2 regions of the Eleftheria terrae genome follow, and region 1 is predicted to be linked to the other one. Evidence: riboswitches for the same ligand, from Rfam matches in the RefSeq annotation. Region 1 holds a riboswitch; the other holds the start of a gene.

Evidence for each region. Region 1 has a riboswitch for cobalamin ahead of N7L95_RS26265 (HupE/UreJ family protein). Riboswitches for the same ligand answer to the same signal wherever they lie in the genome.
Region 2: linked by a shared signal. The riboswitch ahead of N7L95_RS04090 (TonB-dependent receptor) and the one ahead of N7L95_RS26265 (HupE/UreJ family protein) in region 1 are both predicted to bind cobalamin.

The regions. Positions count from the first base shown of each region.
Region 1 covers NZ_CP106952.1:500,091-511,173, forward strand. The annotation lists gene N7L95_RS26235 (PEP-CTERM sorting domain-containing protein) at 1-41, opposite strand, end outside; gene N7L95_RS26240 (phosphocholine-specific phospholipase C) at 73-2,697, opposite strand; gene N7L95_RS26245 (YeiH family protein) at 2,937-4,088, opposite strand; gene N7L95_RS26250 (LysR substrate-binding domain-containing protein) at 4,178-5,134, shown strand; gene N7L95_RS26255 (polysaccharide lyase family 1 protein) at 5,506-7,242, opposite strand; gene N7L95_RS26260 (hypothetical protein) at 7,508-8,596, shown strand; cobalamin riboswitch at 8,683-8,957, shown strand; gene N7L95_RS26265 (HupE/UreJ family protein) at 9,085-9,765, shown strand; gene cobW (cobalamin biosynthesis protein CobW) at 9,776-10,825, shown strand; gene cobN (cobaltochelatase subunit CobN) at 10,846-11,083, shown strand, end outside.
Region 2 covers NZ_CP106951.1:902,423-913,505, reverse strand. The annotation lists gene N7L95_RS04095 (PepSY domain-containing protein) at 1-502, opposite strand, end outside; gene N7L95_RS04090 (TonB-dependent receptor) at 511-2,688, opposite strand; cobalamin riboswitch at 2,844-3,089, opposite strand; gene N7L95_RS04085 (LysR family transcriptional regulator) at 3,175-4,062, opposite strand; gene N7L95_RS04080 (YbfB/YjiJ family MFS transporter) at 4,131-5,381, shown strand; gene N7L95_RS04075 (carboxymuconolactone decarboxylase family protein) at 5,392-5,979, shown strand; gene N7L95_RS04070 (hypothetical protein) at 6,425-8,626, opposite strand; gene bluB (5,6-dimethylbenzimidazole synthase) at 8,867-9,502, opposite strand; partial or broken gene cobA (uroporphyrinogen-III C-methyltransferase) at 9,704-10,396, opposite strand; gene N7L95_RS04055 ((2Fe-2S) ferredoxin domain-containing protein) at 10,386-10,760, opposite strand; gene cobJ (precorrin-3B C(17)-methyltransferase) at 10,757-11,083, opposite strand, start outside.

The DNA.
Region 1 (11,083 bases):
GCGGCCAGCAGCAGGCTGGCCAGCAAGGAGCGGTAGTTCATGGTGGAGGGTGTGGTGCAGGCGTGACGCGGCTCAGCGAGCCCCGCCATAGGCCTGGTACCAGGCCCGGTAGTCGGCCTGCGTCACGCAGCCGTCGGCATCGAAATCGGCCAGCGGCTCGAAGCGCGCCTGCCCGGTGCAGCTGGCGAGCGCCTGGCGCAGCGCCTCGCGGTCGGCCGCATCCACTGCGCCGCTGGCGTCCAGGTCACCGGCCGCCAGCACCCGCAGGGCGGCGCGCGGCGCCGCCTCGGCATAGCCGTCGTCCAGGAAGAGGCCGATGAAGTACTCGCCCTCCTGCAAGCCGGCCACCGCCTGGCTGCCCGCGGCGCTGGCAAGGTAGTTCCAGGCCAGCGAGCCCTGCACGCCCGGGGTCTGGCCCTTGCGGTAGACGCCGATCCAGTGCCGGCTACCGGGTGGCAGGCCTTGCCACTGCACCTGCGCCGCCTGGCCGGCACGGATGCGTTCGCTCTGCAGCCGCAGGCTGGCGGCGGCCGGTGGGGTGGGGGGCAGCACGGGCGGCGGCGACCAGGTGACGCTGGCCAGGCCATTGAGCACCGGGTCGGTGGCATCCAGGCCGGCGCCTTCCAGATGGCCGGCCAGGCGGCGCTGGTAGCTGGGGTCGCCGTCCACCGTCACCACCAGGTCGTACCAGCCGTGGCTGGGGGAGACATCGCGCGGCTGCACCCGCGTCTGGCCGGGCGGCACATCGATGCTGATCACGGTGCGGTCGCCATAGGCGTTGTCCACGCAGCGGAAGCGGCAGGTGCCGGCGCCGCCGTTGAAGAAACTCAGGCGCACCACCCGCGCGGCAGCGTCTTCTTCCAGGCCCACCTCGGCGCGGGCCGCGGCCGATGCCAGGTTGCCGCGGAACTCGCGCAGGAAGCCGTTGTGGCTGTGCACCGCGAGGTGGTAGGCCGGCGTGCTCCAGTTCCACACCTCCCGCTCGATGCGCTTGCCGGCCTCCACCGTGTAGTGCCAGGGCCCGTCGCTGCGCAGCGTGGAGTAGACGATGTAGGCGGCTGCCGGCGTGCCGGCCGCGGCGGCATTGCCGAAGTCGAGCGCGAACTGGCTGGCGGGCAGGGCGGTGCCGTGCAGCTGGCAGCGATAGGTCAGCGGCATGGCCGGGCGTGGCCTGCCACTGGCGGAGCGCTCCTGGCGCGGCAGGGCCTGGCGGGCCGGCGGGAGCGCGTCGCGGCTGCCCCAGCCCTTGAAGTAGACGGCCGAGCGCGGCACGCTGTCCGGGAAGCCGGCCGGCGGGGCCGCGAAGTCGAAGGCCTGCGTCAAGTCACCACAGACCGCGCGCCGCCAGGGCGAGATGGCGTCGCAGCGCACCCTGGCCGGCTCCAGCCCGCGGCCGTGCACCAGCCAGGTCTCCAGCAGGCGCAGCAGCGAGGTGTGGTCGAACAGCTGGGAGCACACCCGGCCGCCCTTGCTCCACGGCGACACGACCAGCGCGGGCACGCGCGGCCCAAGCCCGATCGGCTCGCTGCCATGCACCTCGCCCTGGGTGGCGTTGCCGAGCGTGGTGCGGCCGCGGGCGACGCCCAGCGGCGGCACGGCCGGCGGCATGTGATCGAAGAAGCCGTCGTTCTCGTCATAGGTCAGGATCAGGGCCGTGCGTGACCAGACCTCGGGGTGCGCCACCAGCGCCTGCAGCAGGCGGGCGGTGAAGTGTTCACCGGCATTGGGCGTCTGGTCCGGGTGCTCGCAATACTCGGTGGGTGCGCAGATCCATGACACGGCCGGCAGCCGGCCGGCCGCCACGTCGGCCGCGAAGTCGTCGATCAGCCATTGCCCGGTGGTGCCTGCCGCATTGGTGGCGTTCGAGCCGGGCGCCATCGCGCGGCCGCGCCGGTAGAGCGCCGAGTCGGGCGTGAGCGGCCGGCCGCTGGCGTCCACCCGGAAACTCCTGAAGTACTGCAGGTAGTTGTCGCCGTAGTTGTCCCACTCTTGGTAGACCTTCCAGCTGATGCCGTTGGCCTCCAGCAGCTCGGCATGGCTGCGCCATTCGATGCCGCGGGCCGAGGGCGCGTCATTGGCGATGTCGGCGTTGTAGGTGCCGTTGTTGACGTTGTAGAGCCGGGCGTCCGGGATGCCGGTGACGTGGCCGCCGGCATGGCCGCTCAGCGCATAGAAGCGGTTCGGGTCGGTGGGACCGAAGACCGAGCAGTGGTAGGCGTCGCAGACGGTGAAGGCGTCGGCCAGCGCGTAGTAGAAGGGCAGGTCGCTGCGGTCGAAGTGCCCCATCGTGCGCACGGTCTTGCGGGCGACCCAGGCGTTCCAGTCCTTCCAGGTGGCCTCGCTGCCCTTCCAGCTGTGGTCCAGGCCGACCCGCAGCGCATTGGTGTTGCGGATGTCGAAGTGGTAGGGCAGCACATGGCCGCTGCCGTGGGGCTGCGCCCAGACGGGTTGCCCGCCGGGCAGCGGAATGGGGCGGGGATCGCTGTAGCCGCGCACGCCGCACAGCGTGCCGAAATAGCTGTCGAAGGAGCGGTTCTCCTGCATCAGGAAGATCACATGCCCCAGGTCGGCAATGGTGCCGCTGCGGTGGTGGGCCGGCGTGTCCAGTGCGCGCCGCAGCGTGGCGGCGAAGGTGCTGGAGCCGGCCATGGCGGCGCAAGCCGTGCTCAGGAAGGCTCTGCGGGAGGGCTGGGTCATGGGGCTGGACCTCGGCAGGAGGAAAAGAGGGACGGCGGCGCCGGTGGCAGACCGGGCGCGCCAGGGGCAGCGGCAGGATGGCCTCGCAGCCGGTGGCTGTCGATGATCCGGGCTGCGCTGCCGCTGGCCGGCATGCTCGCCGCCTTCGATGACCCCCTGATGAAGCACCGCCGGGCGGCGCCCGGGGCAGGACCGTCGGCTGCCGCCCCAGGGGCCGCTGTTGCCTATACGCCGCGGCTTCAACCCAGCCAGGCCGGCACCCACCGGTTGATGCAGGCGCCGCCCACCACCAGCCAGGCGAACAGGCCCAGGCCCAGCAGCAGCGGGCGGACGCCGGCAGCACGCAGGGTGTCCCAGCGCGCGCCGAGCCCGAGGGCCGCCATCGCCACGGCCAGCAGGCACTGGTCCAGCGTGGCGGCGAGCGCCAGCAGTGCTGCCGGCACCGGCAGCCAGGTGCGAAGCAGCACCAGCAGCAGGAAGCCGGCGGCGAACCAGGGCACCGCGCCGGGAGCCGGCGAGGTGCGATCGCTGCCCCCCTCCGACCCGGCCTGCGCCGCGTGGGTGAAGCGCGACACCACCAGCAGGAACGGCAGGAGCATGAGCACCCGGGCCATCTTGGTGACCACCGCCGTGTCGGCCGCTTGCGGCCCGATGGCGCGGGCGGCCGACACCACCTGGGCCACTTCGTGCACGGTGGACCCGATGTAGATGCCGAAGGTCCGGGCGTCCGGCGGCAGCACCCGAGCGTGCTGGTTCCATTCGTAGAGCAGCGGATAGAGCAGCACCGCGCCGGTGCCGCAGGCGACCACGCTGACCACGGCCACGGCCACGTCCTCGGCGCGGGCGCGCACGGCCGACTGTGTGGCCATCACGGCGGCGGCACCGCAGATTGCGCTGCCGGCGCCGATCAGCGTGGCGGTCCTGGCGTCGAGCCCCAGCCAGCGGGTGCCGGCCACCCGGGCGAGGAAGATGGTCGATGCCAGCACGAGCGCGTCGACTGCCACGGCGGCGCTGCCGATGTGTGCCAGGTCGCCCAGCGTCAGGCGCAGACCGTAGAGGACGATGCCGCCGCGCAGCAGGGTCTGCCGGCACAGCGCCAAGCCGTCTTCCAGGTGCGCGCCTCCGCCGCCACCCCGCCGCGCCTGCAGCAGGTTGCCGCAGGCGGCGCCCAGCAACATGGCCAGCGTGAGCGGGCTCGTCAGGTGAGACCGCGGGCCGGTCCATCCGGCCAGCAGCAGGGCCGCTGCCGCCAGCGCAAGGCACAGCAGCAGGCCGGGCAGCAGGGCACGGTGGCGGTGCCAGGCCGGGGCAGGGGCGTGCGAGCCCGGGCGTGAGGCGGCGTGGCCGCCGGGAAGCGTTGCCGCAGGCGGCGGTCGATGCAGGGTGAACATGGGCGGCACTCTATGAAGCTCGCATCAAGCCGTCCAACGACTTGTTTGTGTAGCATCGAGCGACCTGATCGCTTGAAACACCGCCGCCCATGGACGTGCTCCGCCTCACGCTGCGCCAGTTGCAGATCTTCGTCGCCGTGGCTCGCCACGGCAGCACCGCCGCGGCGGCCCAGCAGATTGCGCTGTCGCAGTCCGCCACCAGCGCCGCGGTCAACGAGCTCGAACGGCTGCTCTCACTGCAGGTGTTCGACCGCGCCGGCAAGCGCCTGCTGCTCAACGACAGCGGCCGGGCGCTGCTGCCGCGCGCGCTGGCATTGCTGGATGGCGCCAGCGACATCGAACGCCTGGCGCACGACGGCCGGGCCCGGCTGCAGCACATGCGCATCGGCGCCAGCACGACCATCGGCAACTATGTGCTGCCGGGCTTGCTGGGGCGCTTGTTCGCGGGCCTCGCGCTGGGCGAGGCACCGGCGTGGCAGTCGGCCGTGGCCATCGCCAACACCGCCGAGATCGGCCGCCGGGTGGCCAGCTTCGAGCTGGACATCGGCCTGGTCGAGGGACCGGTGCATGAGCCGCAGGTGGAGGCCCTGCCCTGGCTGCGCGACGAGATGGTCATCGTCGGCAGCACGCGGTGCACGCCGGCTGACGGCGTGCTGCCCGCGGCGGCCTTGCGCGAGGCGGTCTGGCTGCTGCGTGAAGCCGGCTCCGGCACGCGGCAGGCGGCCGACGAGGCGGTGCTGCCGCGCTTGCGGGCTTACCGGCGCAGCATCGAGATCGGCAGCTCGGAGGCCATCAAGCACGCGGCGGCGCACGGCGTGGGGCTGGCCTGCCTGTCGCGCTGGGTGGTGGACGACCTGGTGCAGGCCGGCCGGCTCCGGGTGCTGAAGACCGGCTGGCCGAAGGCCTTCCGGCCTTGCTATGTGGTGGTGCACCGCCTGAAGCGGCAGTCCGCAGCGGTGGCGGCGCTGCTGGAGCGCATGGGGGTGGAGGTGGGGCGGCCGGCCATGCCGCCGAAGGGCGGCGCCAGGACCGGGCCTGCACCGTAGGGCCCGCGCTTGCCGCCGCGCATCGGTCGCCGTCGCAGACGGTTGCCCGGGCAGCGGCGCCGGGTGCTCCCGTCACCCTGCCCGCCAGCCGCGCATCGCTCGCTGTCCATCAGGGCGTGGGGATCTCGATGTGGTCGCTCGTCGCGGGTGCTCGGCGAGACGGCTGTGCGCGGCGCCGTTGCACCCTTCGAACCCGCGATCCTTCTGCTTGCGACGGCGAGCGCCGTGCCGCCACGCCGGGGCACCGCAGCGTGGCATCTCCGGGGTGCGTCGCCTCGGCTTGCCGCCGGCGGCCAGTACGGACAAGGCCGGGCTGGGCGTGTGCGCATCGGTGCACGAGCGCCCGAGCCGTACCGGCCATCCGCCAGCGTTCAAAGGTGCCCTGGCCCGGCAAGGTGCGGCACCACCTCGGGCACCTTGCTCGCCGGATACGGCGTCACGGTGTGGTGCGCGCCGTCGGCCTTGAATCGCTCCAGCACCGACGGCTGCACCCGGAAGCCGCCGCGCTCCAGCGCGCCGCGCTCCTCGTTGCCGGCGCAGTCGCGGCCAAGGGCCGCGCGGCAGGCGGCCTGCGCGCCGCTGTCCGGTGTGCCGAGGGGGGCCCACACGCCGCCGGCATCCTCATGCCGCACCAGGGGCGTGTGCACCGACGTGAAGTAGTTGCCCTCCACCAGCACCTGGGCGGGGGCCGTGACGTCGATCGCGTGCCCCTTGCCGCGCTGCAGGTAGTTGTTCACCAACTGCACGCTGGCGCGGCCGGCCGCGGTGCCGATCTTGGGACTGCGGCCCGAGAAATCGTGCAGCCAGTTGTTGGCGAAGGTGATGCTGTCGTCCTTGCCGACCAGCAGCAGCATCCAGTAGTGCTGGCCGTTGCAGGTGGCGGAGGCTGCGCTGCGGCCGTCGAACTGGTTCCACGAGATGGTGACGCGCGAGGCCTTGCCCCAGCCGGAGACGATGTGCTGGCGGCCGATGCGCTGGAAGCGGTTGTGGTCGATCCAGACCCGGTCGGTGTCGTCCAGCGTGATGGCGTCGCCCGCGAAGACGATGCCGGGGTTGATGTCGCTGAAGCTCAGGTTGCGGATCGCGATGTTGCTCACGCCGCCTCTCAGCATCAACCCCTTGCCCTTGATGACGCCGTCATCGCCGATGCCGATCAGCGTCTTGTTGGAGCCCACCAGCAGCGGCGTGCGGCCCGCCGCGTCGAAGGCGACCGAGAAGGTGGGCTTGCCGTCGCAATGGGTGATACCGGGCGCCGCGACGATCAGTCGCTCGCTTTGCATCGGCGCCGGGCAGACGGCCTGGTAGCAACCCGGCTTGTGCTCCGGACCTTCGCTGCCACGGAAGTCGAGGGTCGACGCCACCTCGATGATGCGGGGCGTGGTGTCGGTGCAGGTGGAGCCGCTGCGTGTGCGGCACAGCGCGCTGGCCAGCTCCGCCGGGGTGCGCACGCGCACCCGCTCGCCGCCGCTGCCGCCGGTGACGCTGCTGCCCCAGCCTTGCGGGCGCGCCGCTGCGGCGTCAGGCACCCACAGGCGCAGGCGGAACAGGGCGACGCCCGGGCCGGCGTTGGCCGGCCAGATCGAGCGCGCCGCCCCGTCCGAGGGGAAGCCGCTCGGGCGCGGGATGGGCCGCTCGCTGGCGGGGGCCCAGTCGCTGTCGTTGTAGTCCAGCCGGCTCCAGGGGCCGTTGGCCTCGGCCGCCTCGCCGGCCGAGGCCAACCGGGCGCGCCATCCGCTGTTGCTCACTGCGCGGCCGAACTCCCCTTGCAGCTGTGCATAGGCAAAGGACGCGGCGTCCTGGCTGCGCACCCGCAGCACGATGACGTTGTCGCCCACCCGCAGCGCCCGGGCATAGGCGCTCAGGCGCTGCCGCGCGTCGATGGCCCGGCCCATGAACTGGCCATTGATGAACAGCTCCAGGCGACCGCTGGCCTGGGCGGTGACGCGCGCCTTGGCGGGGTCGATCGCGCTGGCGCTCGCCTCGGCGGCCGTGGTCGCCCCGAAGGCCAGCGGGGACGGGGCGGCGTTGCCGCTCGTCGCCCAGGCCCCGGTGTGGCCGGCAAGCAGGCAGGCAAGGAGATGAAGCGCAAGGCGCGGGGAGCGGGGCATGGGCGGGGTCCGGTGGGTGGGAGTGCAGCGGCAGGCCGGTGGCCGGCGTCGCATCGACCGCGGCATTAGGCCGTTTCTTCGCGCGTTCGCCCGGTTTGCGCAGGCAAATGTTGAAAGTGGACTTTTCCCCGTGGCGGCGGCCCGCGGCAGGGCGGACGGCGGGTGGGGGCAGCCCGCCGGCAGGCAGGGCGATTGCCCGGTCATCGGCTCGACACGCCGGCCCGACAGGCTGGCGGCTTTTGTTGTCTGGACAAAGGAGCTCCCGATGCCACGTTCCATGGTCGCCCTGGCCACATGCGCCGGCGTTCTTCTCGCGCCGGCCGTCGTGCCCGCCGCCACCCCTGCCGAGCTGGCTTATCACCATGCGCCGGTGCACTACCAGGACACCGATTCCAGCGATGCGGCATCGGACTACCTCACCGCCTACGACTACGACGGCGACCGCGTCACCACCAACAACTGGGATCACCGGGGCGACGGGCTCTGGCCGGCCACCGTCTACTACTCCGTGGTGGAGAGCTGCAGCCACTACTTCATCACCTATGCCTTCTATCACCCGCGTGACTGGTCCGACACCATCTTCGACCAGGAGCACGAGAACGACCTGGAAGGCGCCCTGCTGTCGGTGCGCAAGGATGGCTCGGCCTTCGGTCGGCTGGAAGGCATGATCACCGTCTTCCATACCGACTTCTATGCCTATACCCCGCCTGGCAGCCCCTACGTGGGCGGCCACGAGGACATCGACGGCACCTTGTCCTTCGAGCTGCACGAGGGCGTCAGCCGCGTCAAGACGGTGCAGGAGGCCAAGGGCCATGGCCTGAAGGCCTGGCCCTACACCTCCGATTTCAACGGCGCCGCCGACCAGGACGGCGTGATCTACTACCCCAGCCTGGGCACCGCCGGCCATCCGGCCTCGGGCAACGATCGCCAGGTGCCCTATCGCCTGGTCGACATGGCGGCGCCGGGCGGGCTGTGGGCGGCCGCGTTGGACGAAGCCGTGCAGCCGGGTGCGCAGGCGCAGACCTTCAACAGCTGGGGCAGCTTCAAGGGCGACAGCAGTGGCGGCTGCGGTGCCGGCCTCAAGAGCTGCAGCAGCCATTCGGCCAATGCGCCCTGGGGCTGGGACGACGGCAACGACGGCGCCAGCCACCGTGGCGAATTCGCGCTCGACCCGGCCCGGCTGTTCTCCCATTACTTCGGCAACCTGGGGAGCTTCAGCCAGCAGTACCTGAGCCATCCCTTCCTGGCCGGCCTGCGCAGCCGGGGCTTTGCCAGCGGGCAGGTGCCAGCCGGCTTTCCTGCGCAGCTCGACCTCAACACCTTGTACGGCAAGCTGACGGCCGCCTGCTTCTAAGGGGGCCGGCTCCGGGAACCCACTCAGTGCAGGCGCCCGCCGTCCCTCTAGAATGGCCACGTCCTGGCGGACCGGGCGAAGCCCGGCCGGCAGGCGGGATCGACGGTGCCGACGCCTGCCAGCAAGGGGGGCGTGGGTTCAACGGGAAACAGGTGCGCTGCGCTTCGTCGAGCGTGGCAAGGCCTGTGCTGCCCCCGCAACGGTCAGCAGGCAAGGAAGGGTTCAGGCAGGGGCCGGCGGTGCCCTGCAGCCACTGCACGCAGCCGCGTGCGGGAAGGCGAGCCCCTTTCCGCAGGGTGGTGCCGCCTCGGCGCCGCCCGGCTCTGCAAGCCCGGATACCGGCCGTCGTCCCTCACTCGGAAGCCGCGGGAGGGCGGCGTCCGGGCTGTTCCTGCGGCCGGAGCCGGCGCGGGAATGTCCGGGCTGTACCTCTCACGGCATCACGTTCGCCACCCGGCCGGCGGGGACGCCGGCCTGAAGAGGATGTCATGGACCGTCTGCTCCTTCTGCCTTCCCCTCGCACCAGGGCGCCTCACCGTGCCTGGACGGGCGCTGCCGTGCGCGGCGGTGCTGCCGCCTTCGCGGTGCTGGCCTCGCCGGCCTTCGCCCACCACGCCATGGGAGGCGCCATGCCCGGCACCTTTGGCGAAGGGCTGCTGTCCGGCCTCGCGCATCCGGTGATCGGGCTGGACCACCTGGCCTTCGTGCTGGCGCTGGCGCTGTTGGTGGCGCGGCTGCCACTGGCACTGCGGGCCGGCCTGGCGGGTGTGTTTGTCGCCGGCTCGCTGGCCGGCACGGTGCTGCACCTCAATGCCGTCACGCTGCCGGCCGGCGAGCTGCTGGTGGGCCTCAGCGTGGTGGTCGCCGGGCTCGCGCTGCTGTGGCGGCGGGCGTTGCCGGCGGCAGTGCTGTGGACGGCCCTGCCGGTGGCCGGGCTGCTGCATGGCTATGCCTACGGCGAATCCATCGTCGGTGCGGAATCCACGCCGCTGCTGGCCTACCTGTTCGGCTTCGCGCTGATCCAGGCCGGGCTGGTCGTCGCCGTCTCCACGGTGGCCTCGCGGTGGACCGTGCCGCAGCTGCAGCGCGCCGGCCTGGTGGCCGGCACGGTGGTCGGCGTGCTGGGAGCCTACTTCTCCTTCGTGCAACTGGCGCCGCTGGCGGCCTGAGGGAGGGCACGTGCTGACCACCAAGATCCCCGCCACCGTCGTCACCGGTTTCCTGGGCAGTGGCAAGACGACGCTGCTGCGCCATGTGCTGCAGAACGCGCAGGGCCGGCGCATCGCGGTCATCGTCAACGAGTTCGGCGAGCTCGGCATCGACGGCGAGATCCTCAAGGGGTGTGGCATCGGCTGCGACGACGACGGCCGCGAGCGCCCCGGCCAGCTCTACGAGCTGGCCAACGGCTGCCTGTGCTGCACCGTGCAGGAGGAGTTCTTCCCGGTGATGCAGGCGCTGGCCGAACGGCGCGAGCAGATCGACCATGTGGTGATCGAGACCTCCGGCCTGGCCCTGCCCAAGCCGCTGGTGCAGGCCTTCAACTGGCCCGGCATTGCCAATGCCTTCACGGTGGATGCCGTCATCACCGTCGTCGACGGGCCGGCCACCGCGGCCGGGCAGTTCGCGGCCGATCCTGCGGCGGTGGACGCGCAGCGTCGGGCCGATCCCGACCTCGACCATGAATCGCCCTTGCACGAGTTGTTCGAGGACCAGCTCTCGGCCGCCGACCTGGTGGTGTTGAACAAGATCGACCTGATGAGCGAGGCCCAGCGCCGCGAGGCCGAGGTGCTGATCCGGGCGGAGATCCCCGCTGAGGTGAAGATCGTCCCGGCACGGGGCGGGGAACTGCCGGTGGACCTGCTGCTGGGCCAGCAGCGGGCGGCCGAAGCGCACATCCACCTGCGCGAGAGCCACCATGACCACGAGGAGGCGCACGAGCACGACGAGTTCGACTCGCTGGTGCTGGAGCTGCCGGCCGTCGATCGCGAGCGCCTGATGGCGGCGCTCGCCGGCCTGGCGGCGGCCCACACGCTCTATCGCGTGAAGGGCTTCGTGGCACTGCCGGGCAAGCCGATGCGGCTGCTGGTGCAGGGGGTGGGCCGGCGCTTCGATGCGCACTTCGACCGCCGCTGGCGCGACGACGAGGCGCCGTCGACCCGGCTCGTGTTCATCGGCCAGGGGCTGGACGCGGCGTCGCTGCGCGCCGGCCTTGCGCCGGCCCTGGCCTAGGCCGCCGGCATCCCCCCGCGATGCACCTGCTCAGCACCCGCCCCGGCGGTTTCGTCGAGGACGAGGGCGCGGTCATGCGACTCGGCCAGAGCCCGGCCGAGCTGGTGGTGCTGAGTTCGGCCGACACCACCTTGTCGCTGCTGGCCCGGGCCTACCGCGAGCTGCAGGCGGGCGAGCCCGGCTGGCCCGGCCTGCGGCTGGCCAACCTGATGTTCCTGCGGCAGCCGGCGTCGCTCGACTTGTATGTGGACGAGGTGC
Region 2 (11,083 bases), on a different replicon from region 1:
CGTCGAGGCTGCCCGACACGGTCCACTGGTCTCGCTCCAGCGTCTCCACCGCGCGGACCGGGGCGCCGCCTGCGAAGGCCGATGCGATGGTGGCTGCCTCGCGGGCACCGAGCGGCGCCAGTGCCGCGCCGTCGCGGGCCGAGACGGCATGCCGGCCACCGTGCGCGTCCACCACCCGCCATACCGGGCCGGCCTGCGGCCCGGCAGCCAGCATCTCCAGGCCCATGCGCCGGGGCGCTGCGGCCCGCGCTCCGGCGGGCAGCGCAGCCAGCGCCGCGGCGGGGCCAAGCCGGGCCTCGTGCAGGTGCAGCGGGCGCAAGCCGCGCAGGCGTTCCTCGTCGTCCAGCGACGGAAAGCCGATGTACATCATCACCAGGCCACTGGCGAACCACATCACGAACAGCAGGCAGCCGGCGATGCCGAGCCAGCGGTGCGTGGCGTACAGCGCGCGCCTGCAAGGCGGCCAGAGGCGGCGTGCCAGCGGCCCCGGGAAGTGCCCCATGGCCGGCCTCAGAAGCGCAGGTGGGCCGACAGCTCGACCGAGCGCGGCCGGCCCAGCAGCCATTGCTGCCCGTCGTTGGAGGTGGACAGCGCATGGTCGCGGTCGAACACGTTGTCCACCTGCAGGGTGACTTCCAGGTCGCCCCGGGGCAGCCAGGCCAGCGCCGCGTCGACCACCGTGTAGGCGCCGAGCTGCCGGCTGTTGGCGGTGTCGACCTGCCGGCGACCCACATGGCGAAGGCCCGAGCGGGCCTGCCAGCCGGGCGCCGGCCGCCAGTGCAGCCAGAGGTTGGCCGCTTGCTGCGGCACGCCGGGGGGCGTCTTGCCGGCGCGCGAGATGACGGCGCGGCCCACTTTTTCGTCGAAGTCGTCGTAGCGGGCATGCAGCCGGGCGAGGTTGGCCTCCAGCCGCAGCGTGCGCGCCAGTGCCAGCTCCACGGTGGCCTCGACGCCTTGCGACGACTGCTGGCCGATCTGCTGCTGCAGGGCGGGGTTGTGCGGATCGCGCGAGAGCAGCTTGCGCTTCTCGATGCGATAGAGCGCCACCGACCAGGCGCCGCGCCCCTGATCCAGCAGCTGCTTGTAGCCCAGCTCCAGCTGGCGGCCGGTGGTGAGGTCGTAGTGCGCCATCGACGGAGACAGCGACACCAGCCCGCCCAGCGGGTCCACCGCCCGGGCGAGCTGGGCATACACCGACTGCGCCGCGCTCGGCGCCCACACCACGCCGAGCCGGCCGGTGGTGTAGGCAAAGGTCTTGTCGAAGCTGCCGGCCGGCTGGGCGAGGTCGTGGCGTTCGACGTCGACATGGTCGCGCCGCAGGCCGCCCACCAGCGACCAGTGGTCGTCGATCACGAGGCGGTCTTCCATGAACAGCGCGACAGTGCGGGTGCGTGTGCGAAAGCGCGGCCGGTAGCTCGACGGCGAGGCATACCGGCCGGGGTCGAAGCGCTCGAGATCGACCGTCGACTGCCCGCCATAGGGCGCATCGGTGGCATGCCGGAACTGGATGCGGTTGAGGTCCAGGCCCAGCACCGCCCGGTGGCTGTAGCGGCCCAGCGGATGCGCCAACGCCACGTCAAGCCGGTTGCCGACTTGTTCCTGGTCATGGCCGATCTGCAGGTAGTCCTCGCGCAGCACGTGGCCGCTGTCGGGCAGGTGGGCATAGCTTTCGGTGTTGCGCCAGTGGCGCCGGCTTTCCAGGCGGTAGAGCTGGTTGCGCAGCCGGAGCTGCTCGTTCAGTGCCCAGTCGGCTTCCAGGCGGGTCCAGCGGTCGCGGTAGCGGATGGCGGCGTCTTCGACGTTGTAGTTGAGCCGCCGGTTGCGCTCGTCGAGCCGGCCGTTGACGAGCGGCACGCCGAAGTAGCGCTGCGGCCGCTGGTGTCCCTCGTCGTGCGAGAGCCGCAGGCCCAGCGTGGGCGACAGGTCCCATTGCAGGCTGCCGCCGGCGGCCAGGCTGCGGGCGTCGCCGCGGTCCATGAAGCCGCTGCTGCGGTGGTGGCTGATGTCGAGGCGGTAGGACCAGCGCTCATCGAGTGCGCCACCGCTGCCGAAGGCCGCACGCCGCGTGCTGTCACTGCCGACAGCCAGCAGGGCCTCATGGGCGGCCGGCTGGCGGGATGGCTTCTTGGGCACGATGTTGACTGCCGCGCCAATGGCCCCTTCGCCGAACAGCACCGAAGCCGCGCCGCGCAGCACCTCGATGCGCTCGATGGACCAGGCGTCGAAGGGAAAGGTGACGGTGCCTGCGCCGACCTGCAGCCGGGTGCCGTCGAACAGCTGCATCACCGACCCATGGCCGCCGAAGCCGCGGGCGGACAGGGCGCTGCCGCCATTGCCGGGGGCGGGCGAGGCGGTGATGCCGGTGGCCCGGCTGACCGCCTCCAGCACCGAGGTGTCGCCCCGTTCGCGCACGGCGTCGCCAGACAGCACTTCGATGCTGGCCGGCGTCTGCAGCGGCGTCAGCTCGAGCCGGCTGCCGGTGCGGGTCGGTTGGTCCAGCGCCCCGGCGCTGGCGCGGCGGGCTTGCACCTTGATGTCGGGCAGGGTGGCCGGCGTGGTCTCATGCGCGCGGCTCGCCGGGGCGGCGGCGCCGGCCAGGGCGGCTGTCAGCACGGCGGCCGGGGGGAAGGCACTGGAGTGGAACGCACGGGAGTGGAGAACCCCGGTGCGGCGCGGTTGGTCGTTCATGGCCCAGCTCTCTGGCGGGCCGCGTCCCCGCAGCCCGCCTTGCATTGCATTGCAGGAAGAAGCCGGGGAGGGCGACGCACGGGCGGCACCGGGCGGCCTGCGGGCAGTCGCACCGGTGTGCCGGTCTGCCGCACGCCCGCAGCTTCCGGGATGGGCGAAGGCCGGTATCCGGGCTGGCGGAGTGTGGCGCTCGGGGCCCCGAGGGGCCGCTGGCGCCACGGAGGTTTCGCCTTCCCACGCACTCTCGTGCGCAGTGGCTGGGGCGCCTGCTGGCGCCCGCATGAAACCGTCCCGATCCGCTCACCGTTGCGGGGGCAGCACAGGAGTTGCGCTGCAGCGTCTGCAGCACGCACCTGTTTCCCGTTTAACCCGCGTCGCGAGGGGCAACGCGGGCACCTTCGTCCGCGAGCCGCGGGCAGCGATGCCGTCCGTGGCGGGAGCGGATTCTAGAGGGCTGCCGGCCAAGGCGGCCAGGGGTGGCTGCGTTCAGGCCGCGGTGCGCCGCCTGGCGCGCGGCGGCGGCAGCATCTCCATCAAGGCCCGCAGGGGCGCGCTCGCCTCGCCCTGCCACACCAGGTGCGTGCGATTGACGCGCAGCCGCGCGGGCAGCGGATGGCGCTGCACCGAGCTGCCGAGCACGGCCTGGTCGAGCACTTCGGCCGGCACGATGGCCACACCGGCGCCGGCCGCTACGCAGGCGACGATCGCGTGGTACGAACCCAGGTCGAGGATGCGGCCGGGCGAGGCGCCGCCTTCGGCCGCCCATTCCAGGAGCCGGCGCCGGTACGAGCAGCCGTGCGGAAAGGCCAGCAGGGTGCGGCCGTCCAGATCGGCCGCACGGCGAGGGGCGGGCGCCTGCTTGGCGGTGATCAGCACCAGTTCCTCGTCGAAGGCCGGCACGCTGCGGAGGCGGCCCTTCTCCAGCGGCTCGGACACGAAGGCGGCCTCCACCTCGAAGCGCTCCAGCCGGCGCAGCAGTGCGGTGGACGTGCCGGTTTGCAGCTCGATCGACACCTCCGGGTAGCGGGCATGGAAGGCCGACAGGACCGGCGGCAGCCGGGCGCCGGCGGCGCTTTCGAGGGAGCCGAGCCGCAGCGCCCCGCGCACGACACCGCTGCGCAGTTCCTGCTCGGCCAGGTCGGCCATCTGCAGCAGCCGCTCGGCATGGCCGAGCACGGTGCGGCCCGCATCGGTGAGCACCAGGCGGCGACCCTGGCGCTGGAACAGGGCCAGGCCCAGGCGCTCCTCGAACTGCTTGATGCGGGTGGTGACGTTGGAAGGCACCCGGTGCAGCTGGCTGGCGGCGCGGGTGACGCCGCCTTCCCTCACCACGCAGCGGAAGATGTGGAGGTCGTCCAGGTCCATCATTCTCATGCGGAGAATTGTATGTCTCCACAATTCAGTATTCAGAATGCCTTTGCGGGTGTCCAATCCTCCACACGATGCGTACCGACCCCTCCCTTGCTCACCGGCCGCCTGACCTGACGGCGGCGTCGATCACCGTGGCCGGCCTTGTCGCGTTGGCGGTGGCAATGGGCATCGGCCGCTTTGCCTTCACGCCGCTGCTGCCGCTGATGCTGCGCGACGGCACGCTGAGCGCGGCCGCAGGCGCGGAATGGGCGGCCGCCAACTATGGCGGCTACCTGCTCGGCGCCATGACGGCGGCCTGGTTCTCCGGCCAGCCGCAGCGCGGCCTGCGTCTGGGCCTGCTCGGCGTGGCGCTGGCCACGCTGGCGGTGGCATGCATGGACGGCGCCGTGGCGCCCGGCTGGCTGGGCGCGCTGCTGCGCGCCGCAGCCGGCGTCTTCAGCGCCTGGGTCATGGTGTGCGCCAGCAGCTGGTGCCTGGCGGAGCTGGCCCGGCGGCAGGCGTCGCAGTGGGGCAGCTGGATGTATGTCGGCGTGGGCCTCGGCATCATGCTGGCCGGTGGGCTGGCGTGGCTCGGCGGGCGGCAGCCGGCCCGATGGTTGTGGCTCGAGCTGGGCGGGCTTGCGGTGCTGGGCGCGGTGTTCGCGCTGCGGCCGCTGCGAGGCAGCGGCCGCGTTGGCGCGTCTGCCGGGTGGCGCATGGCGCCACCGCCGGCTGCAGCGGCAGCCGCCTCGGGGGGGAAGCGCGGGCAGCCGGCGCTGGTGCTGTGCTATGGCCTGTTCGGGTTTGGCTATATCGTGCCGGCCACCTTCCTGCCCGCCATGGCGCGGCAGCAGGTGGCCGATCCGCTGGTGTTCGGGCTGATGTGGCCGTTGTTCGGGCTGGCCGCTGCCGTGTCGGTGGCGGCGGCGGCGCGCTGGCTGTCGGGCTGGCCGCGCAGGCGGGTCTGGGCGCTGGCGCAGGGCGTCATGGCGCTGGGTACCGCGCTGCCGCTGCTGGCCGCGCAGGGCCTGTGGGTGCTGGCGGTGTCGGCCGTGCTGGTGGGCGGCACCTTCATGGTGGCCACCATGGCGGGCCTGCAGCTGGCTCGCGAGCAGGCGCCGGCCCATGCGACCGCGCTGCTGGCGCGCATGACGATGGCCTTCGCCGCCGGGCAGATCGCCGGCCCGCTGCTGGTGCGTGTGCTCGGCGCCGGCCGCTGGGCCGGCTGGGACGCCCTGGCATGGGCCAATGCGGCAGCCACCGCGCTGCTGCTGATGTCGGCGGCCTGGCTGTGGCGCGCGCCTGCGCCGGCAGCCGTACCGGCAGCTTCACCTTCAACCTGAAGAGACCTCGATGACCCTTGCACCTTCCATGACCTCGGCGCTGACTTTTCCCGAAGCCGGCCTGCCCGAACGCCTGGCCCCCCCGGCGGTGCTCGACCCCGCGCAGCAGGAGGCGGCGGACGAGCTGATCAACGGCCCACGGCGCGGCGTCTACGGGCCGTTCCGCCCGCTGATGCACCGGCCGGCGCTGCTGAGTGCGGTGGCCAAGGTGGGTGAGAACCTGCGCTACCAAGGCAGCCTGGATGCGGCCTTGCGGGAGTGGACGATCTGCGTCGTCGCCCGCGAGCTGTCCAACGTCTTTGAATGGGACATGCACCTGCCGCTCGCGGCAGCGGCCGGTGTGCCGGCGGCGGCGCTGGCGGCGCTGGATGCCGGCGAGCCGTCACCGCCTGAACTGCGGGGCGACCTGGCGCTGGCGCGCAGCGTGGCCACGGAGCTGATCACCCATCACCGGCTGGGCGACGCCACCTACCAGGAGGCGCTCCAGCAATGGGGTGAGCCGACGCTGGTGGAGCTGCTCACCTTGATCGGCTATTTCGCGATGGTGTGCTGGCTGATGAACGTGGCGCGCACGCCGGGGCCGGCGCCGGCGCGCTGAGGGGGGCCTGGCAGGACGAGCCGCTTCCGCCGGCCAATGGCGGGCCCCGCGGGCGCATTGACGCGCCTGGCCGGGGAGACGCGCCAGGCGGTTGACGCCGTGCCTGCGCCCTCGATTCATCGACGACCTGCGGACGGCCGACCCTCGCAGGCCGGTGCGGCTGCCGGTGAGCGCGGGCGAGGGGGCCGTGCGCCTGCAGCGATTCGTGCAGAAGTCGCCTCCGGCGCCCGTCGGGCGCGGTGTTCGCGCTGCGGCCGCTGCGAGGCAGCGGCCGCGCTGGCGCGTCGGCCGGGTGGCGCTGCCCCTCAGCATTGCTTGCGGGGACCGGGACGCTTGCGGTGCAGCGACCATCCTGGTCTGCAGTGCCGGTCGCTGGCTGCCGGCCAGACAGGTTGCTGGCAGCCACGGCACGGGCTCCGTGGCGAGCCCGTGCAGCCCGCCGAGCTCAGTCGATGCGAACCACCAATTCCTTCTCTTCGCCCGACGCATCGGCCTTGCAGCGCACATAGGCCGTTTGCGAGCCGGTGGTGGCAAAGGTGGTGGTCTTGCTGTGCGAGAGGCCGTCGGCCGAGCGGCTCAGGTTGTCGTACATGGCGCCGTAGCTCGAGCCCGCCTGCGACGACCAGCGGCACTGTGCCGCCACGCTGCTGCTCAGCTTGAAGGTGGCGCTGTAGCCGCTGTGCGTGACCTGGCCGAGGACGATTGCCAGGGGGCCGCCGCCCGGCGTCGGCGTTGGCGTGCTGCTGCCGCCGCCGCTGCCGGTCGTGCCGACATAGACCCACGATGGCAGGCCGATCATGTAGCTGGAGGGCGGGCCCTGGTCGTTGAAGTTGGTCGCGAACAGCAGGCGCGAGCCATCGCGGCTGAGCGTGGCCTGGTGCTCGCCGAAGTAGGCCGTGCCTTCATTGGCGCTCAGGTACTGGTAGCGCTCCGCCGCGCGTGTGTGGGCCACCGCATGCTGCTTCCCGCCGGGCTTCAGCTCCACCAGCATCAGCTTGCGGTACATCGGCTCCATCGTGCTGTCGGGAAACACCTTGCCGTAGTTGGCGGAATCGCCATACGTGCTGACCAGCACCCAGCCCGGCTTGTTGAACGCCTGGCCGGAAATGTGCAAGGCATAGGCCGATCCCGAGCGCGGGTACAGCGGCATCAGGTTGAAGGCGTTGCCGTTGGCCATGTTGATGGCGCGCACCTGCTCGGCCGCCTGGTCGGCGACGACGTAGTAGTCTTCACCCGCCGGGCCCAGGGCCAGGTCGCTGTGTTCGCTCTGGGTGTTGAGCTGCCTGAAGCTGGAGAAGTCGAGCGTGTAGGCGCGGGTGCCCAGCTTGGGCGTGTAGGCCCACGACGGGACGGCGTACTTTCCACTCGGCGAGATGCTGATGTGATCCGGATAGACCCCGCCGAACTTGGACGCGTCGTAGGTGCCGATGATCTTGTCGTTGACCCGGTCCCAGGTGAACAGGCCGTCGATGGTCTTGGTCTGGGTGGCTTCGTTGTAGTGGGTCGCCATGAAGGCGAAGTAGCGGCCATCGGCCGAGGAGGTGCCCTCGCCACCGGTCCACACCGATGTGGTCGCCGGCCAGATCGCTCGCAGGCGGGCGGTGAAGTCGACCAGCACGGTGTCGGTGTCGGTCTCGACGTTCTTCTCGTACCAGACCAGGCTGCCGTTGCGGCCGGTGTACCAGAGCTTCTTCGGGTCGGTGGGATGCCAGATGGGCTCGCAGTCACCCACCATGCCCTTGAACGCCCCGGCGGTGCCCGACTTGGGCAGCACCTGGAAGGTGTCGGCGTTGTACAGCAGCCAGTGGCCGTCCATCGACTGCGCGAGGTAGCGCGAGTTGTCTGCGTTGAAGGCCTGGCGCCGGCTGTACTCGTGGCGCACATAGGCCGAGCCGGGGTAGTCGCTGGCCGCGGTCGCGCGGTAGACCCGGGTGCCGAAGACGGGGTCGATATAGCTCGCGACGCTGAGGCTGGTGGCCTTGGTCAGCGGCTTCGCCACCACCGGCGCCGGTTCGCGGCCGAGCGGCTTCAGCTGGAAGTCCGCCGCGTACAGGGAGTCGAAGGGGTTGGGCGAGTCGATGCTGACCGCATCGATGAAGGTCGTGTGGTCGCCCTGCCGGGTCGACGACAGGGCGATGGTGTACGTGCCGCTCGTGGTGATCGGGATGCTCACGCTGGAGTGGCGGGCAAACGCGGTCGAGGCCGGAGCGATCGGTGCACCCACCCGGCGGTTGTTCACCCAGACCTGGACCGGGTTCGTGCCGCTGGGGGCCGCGCGCCGGGCAGCCATGAACGACACCTTGTAGACGCCGGCGGGAAGGAAGACCGACTTGGAGATCCAGGCGTCATGGCCCTTGAGAAACACCGTTTGCTGGCCTTCGGGTGCGCTCGCCGCATGGAACGGGCTGCCGTTGCGCTGGATGCCGCGCCCGGTGGTGCCGCTGAAGTTCCAGGCCGCGCCGGTGGGCGTATAGGTGTGCGTATTGGCCGGCAGCGCAGGGGCTTCAAAGCCTTCCAGCGCAATGGCGCCAGCCGTCGGCGCCACCAGGCCGAGGATCGGGGCGCAGGCGAGGGTGCCGGCGGCGACCCAGCGTTGACGCGCGGAGAACGCCCCCCGATGAACGGCGGTGGAGCGGTGGTTTTTCATGTGGGCCTCCCTGGCTCTGTTGAACGCAGGCGGGAGTTTGCTGATCTTTTCCTCTTCAGAGCCGGAGTTGCACACAGAAACTCCGGCTGGCAGGCGGGGACGGACATGCGGTCGTGCCGGTGAGCGGCCACTGCCGGTCGGTCGGGTAGCCACTTGGCCGGATCCGTCCGCCATGTCGGCCGACCGGTGGACCGGGTGCCATTTCCGCTACCTGGCCAGTGGCACGGCAGCGCCCGGACGTCAGTCCATCGACGAGGGAGGTGCCGCTGACACGGTGCCCTCATCCTGCGCTGCGGCGACCGACCCCCAGCAGTTCTCGAAGAACACCTGCTCGGCACCGCGCGGCTGCCGCCAGCCGACCTGTTGCAGCATCGGTTCGGGATAGAACGTGTCCACCGGGCCCAGGCAGATCAGGGCCAGCGGCTCGGCACCGTCGGGCAGGCCCAGCGCCGCCTTGAGGGCCAGCGGGTCGAACAGCGACACCCAGCCCAGCCCCAGCTGCTCCACCCGGGCCGCAAGCCACAGGTTCTGGACCGCGCAAGCCAGCGAGCTGATGGCCATCTCGCGCGGCATGGTGCGGCGGCCGAACAAGGTGCCGTCGTCGGGGGCGAGCGCAGCCACCCACAGCTCGGCGCACTCCGACACGCCTTCGACCTTCAGGCGCAGGAACTCCGAGGCCCGTTCGCCCAGCGCCTGTGCTGTCGCGAGCCGCTCTTCCTCCACCAGCGCGGCAATGCGCCGGCGCAGCCCGGCATCGGTGATGCGCAGGAAGCGCCAGGGCTGCATCAGGCCCACCGAGGGCGCCTGGTGCGCGGCGTGCATCAGGCGTTCCAGCGTCGCGGGCGCCACCGTCGCGCCGGCACGGAAGTGCCGCATGTCGCGCCGGGCTGCCAGCAGGCGGTAGAAGCTCTCGCGCTCGGCGGCGTTGAAGCAGGCCGGCGTGCCGGCTGCCTGCGGCTCGGCGCTGGTGACTGGCGGCAGGCCGTCCACAGCCGGGGGCCCGGGGCGGAAGTGGGGCGAGAGGGCCACCGTTTCGCCGATGAACAGCAGCCCGGGCTGGCCGTCGTAGGCGGGCGCCTGCGGCAGCAAGGCCCGTAGCGTGGTGGCAATGACCGCCTGCCCCGGGCGGGTGCCGTCCATCACCACGGCGGCTGGCGTGTCGCCCGGCAAGCCGTGCGCCAGCAGGCGGCCGGCAATGTGCGTCAGGCGCTGCACGCCCATGTAGAACACGCGTGTCTGCCCGGGGCGGGCCAGGGCGGGCCAGTCGAGCTCCTGGCGGTCGTCGGCCAGGTGGCCGGGCAGCAGCACGCAGCTATTGGCCAGTTGTCGATGGGTGAGGGGAATGCCGGCCGCGGCGGCGCATCCGCCGGCAGCGGTGATGCCGGGCACCACCTCGGTGGCGATGCCGGCGGCAAGCAGGGCCTGCACTTCCTCGCCGCCCCGCCCGAAGACGAAGGGGTCGCCGCCCTTGAGCCGCACCACCCGCCGACCGGCGCGGGCCTGCTCGATCAACACCTGGTGGATGCCCGCCTGGGGCAACTCGTGACGGCCGGCGGCCTTGCCGACATAGATGCGCCGGGCCGCCGGCGGTGCCAGTGCCAGGATGTCGGGCGAGATCAGCCGGTCGTGCACCAGCACCTCGGCCTGCTGCAGGCGCTGCAGGGCGCGCACGGTGAGCAAGTCGGCTGCGCCGGGGCCGGCGCCCACGATGCAGACAGAACCGGCAGGCAGGCTGCCACCAGCGCCGAGGGCCGCTGCCTCAGCCGACATGGCCCGGCCCGCGGTGGAACACCAGCTCCTCCACCACCGTGTCGCCGACCAGGTGCTGGTCGATGATGCGGTCCATGTTGGCGGGGGTGACGTCGTAGTACCAGACACCGTCCGGCTGCACGCACATCACCGGCCCGCCCTTGCAGGCGGCGAAGCAGTTGACGCGGCTGCGCTTGACGCGCCGCTCGCCCTTGTCCAGGCCGGCCGCCTTGAACTTGTCGCCCAGGCTGTCGAACAGGGCCTGCGACTGGCCATCCTGCGTGCACCGGGGTCCGGTGCACACCAGCAGGTGGCGGCGGTAGTCGCCGATCTTGGGCTTCTGCACCGCGCCTTGCGGTGCCTGGGTTTCGGGCTGGTCGCTCATGTCTCGCTCACTTCCTCGGGCTCTGCAGGTTCGGCGGCGACCGGCTCGGCCAGGGTCGCCGCGATGTAGTCCTCCGGCAGCCGGTAGCGTGCCGCCAGGGCCGCCACGTCGTGGCCCTCCGCGTGCAGCTCTTGCAGCTGCTGCAGCCAGCCGTCCAGTCCGGTGGACAGCGAGCGTCCGGCACGCTCGCCTTCGCGCGCCTGGCCGCCGTCGGCCATGTCGTACTTGCTGGCATAGCCGCGCGGGGTCACCATCAGGCCATGCCGCACGAAGGTGTTGCTGTTGCCGATCAGCACGGTGCTGAGCATGCCGATCTCGCACTC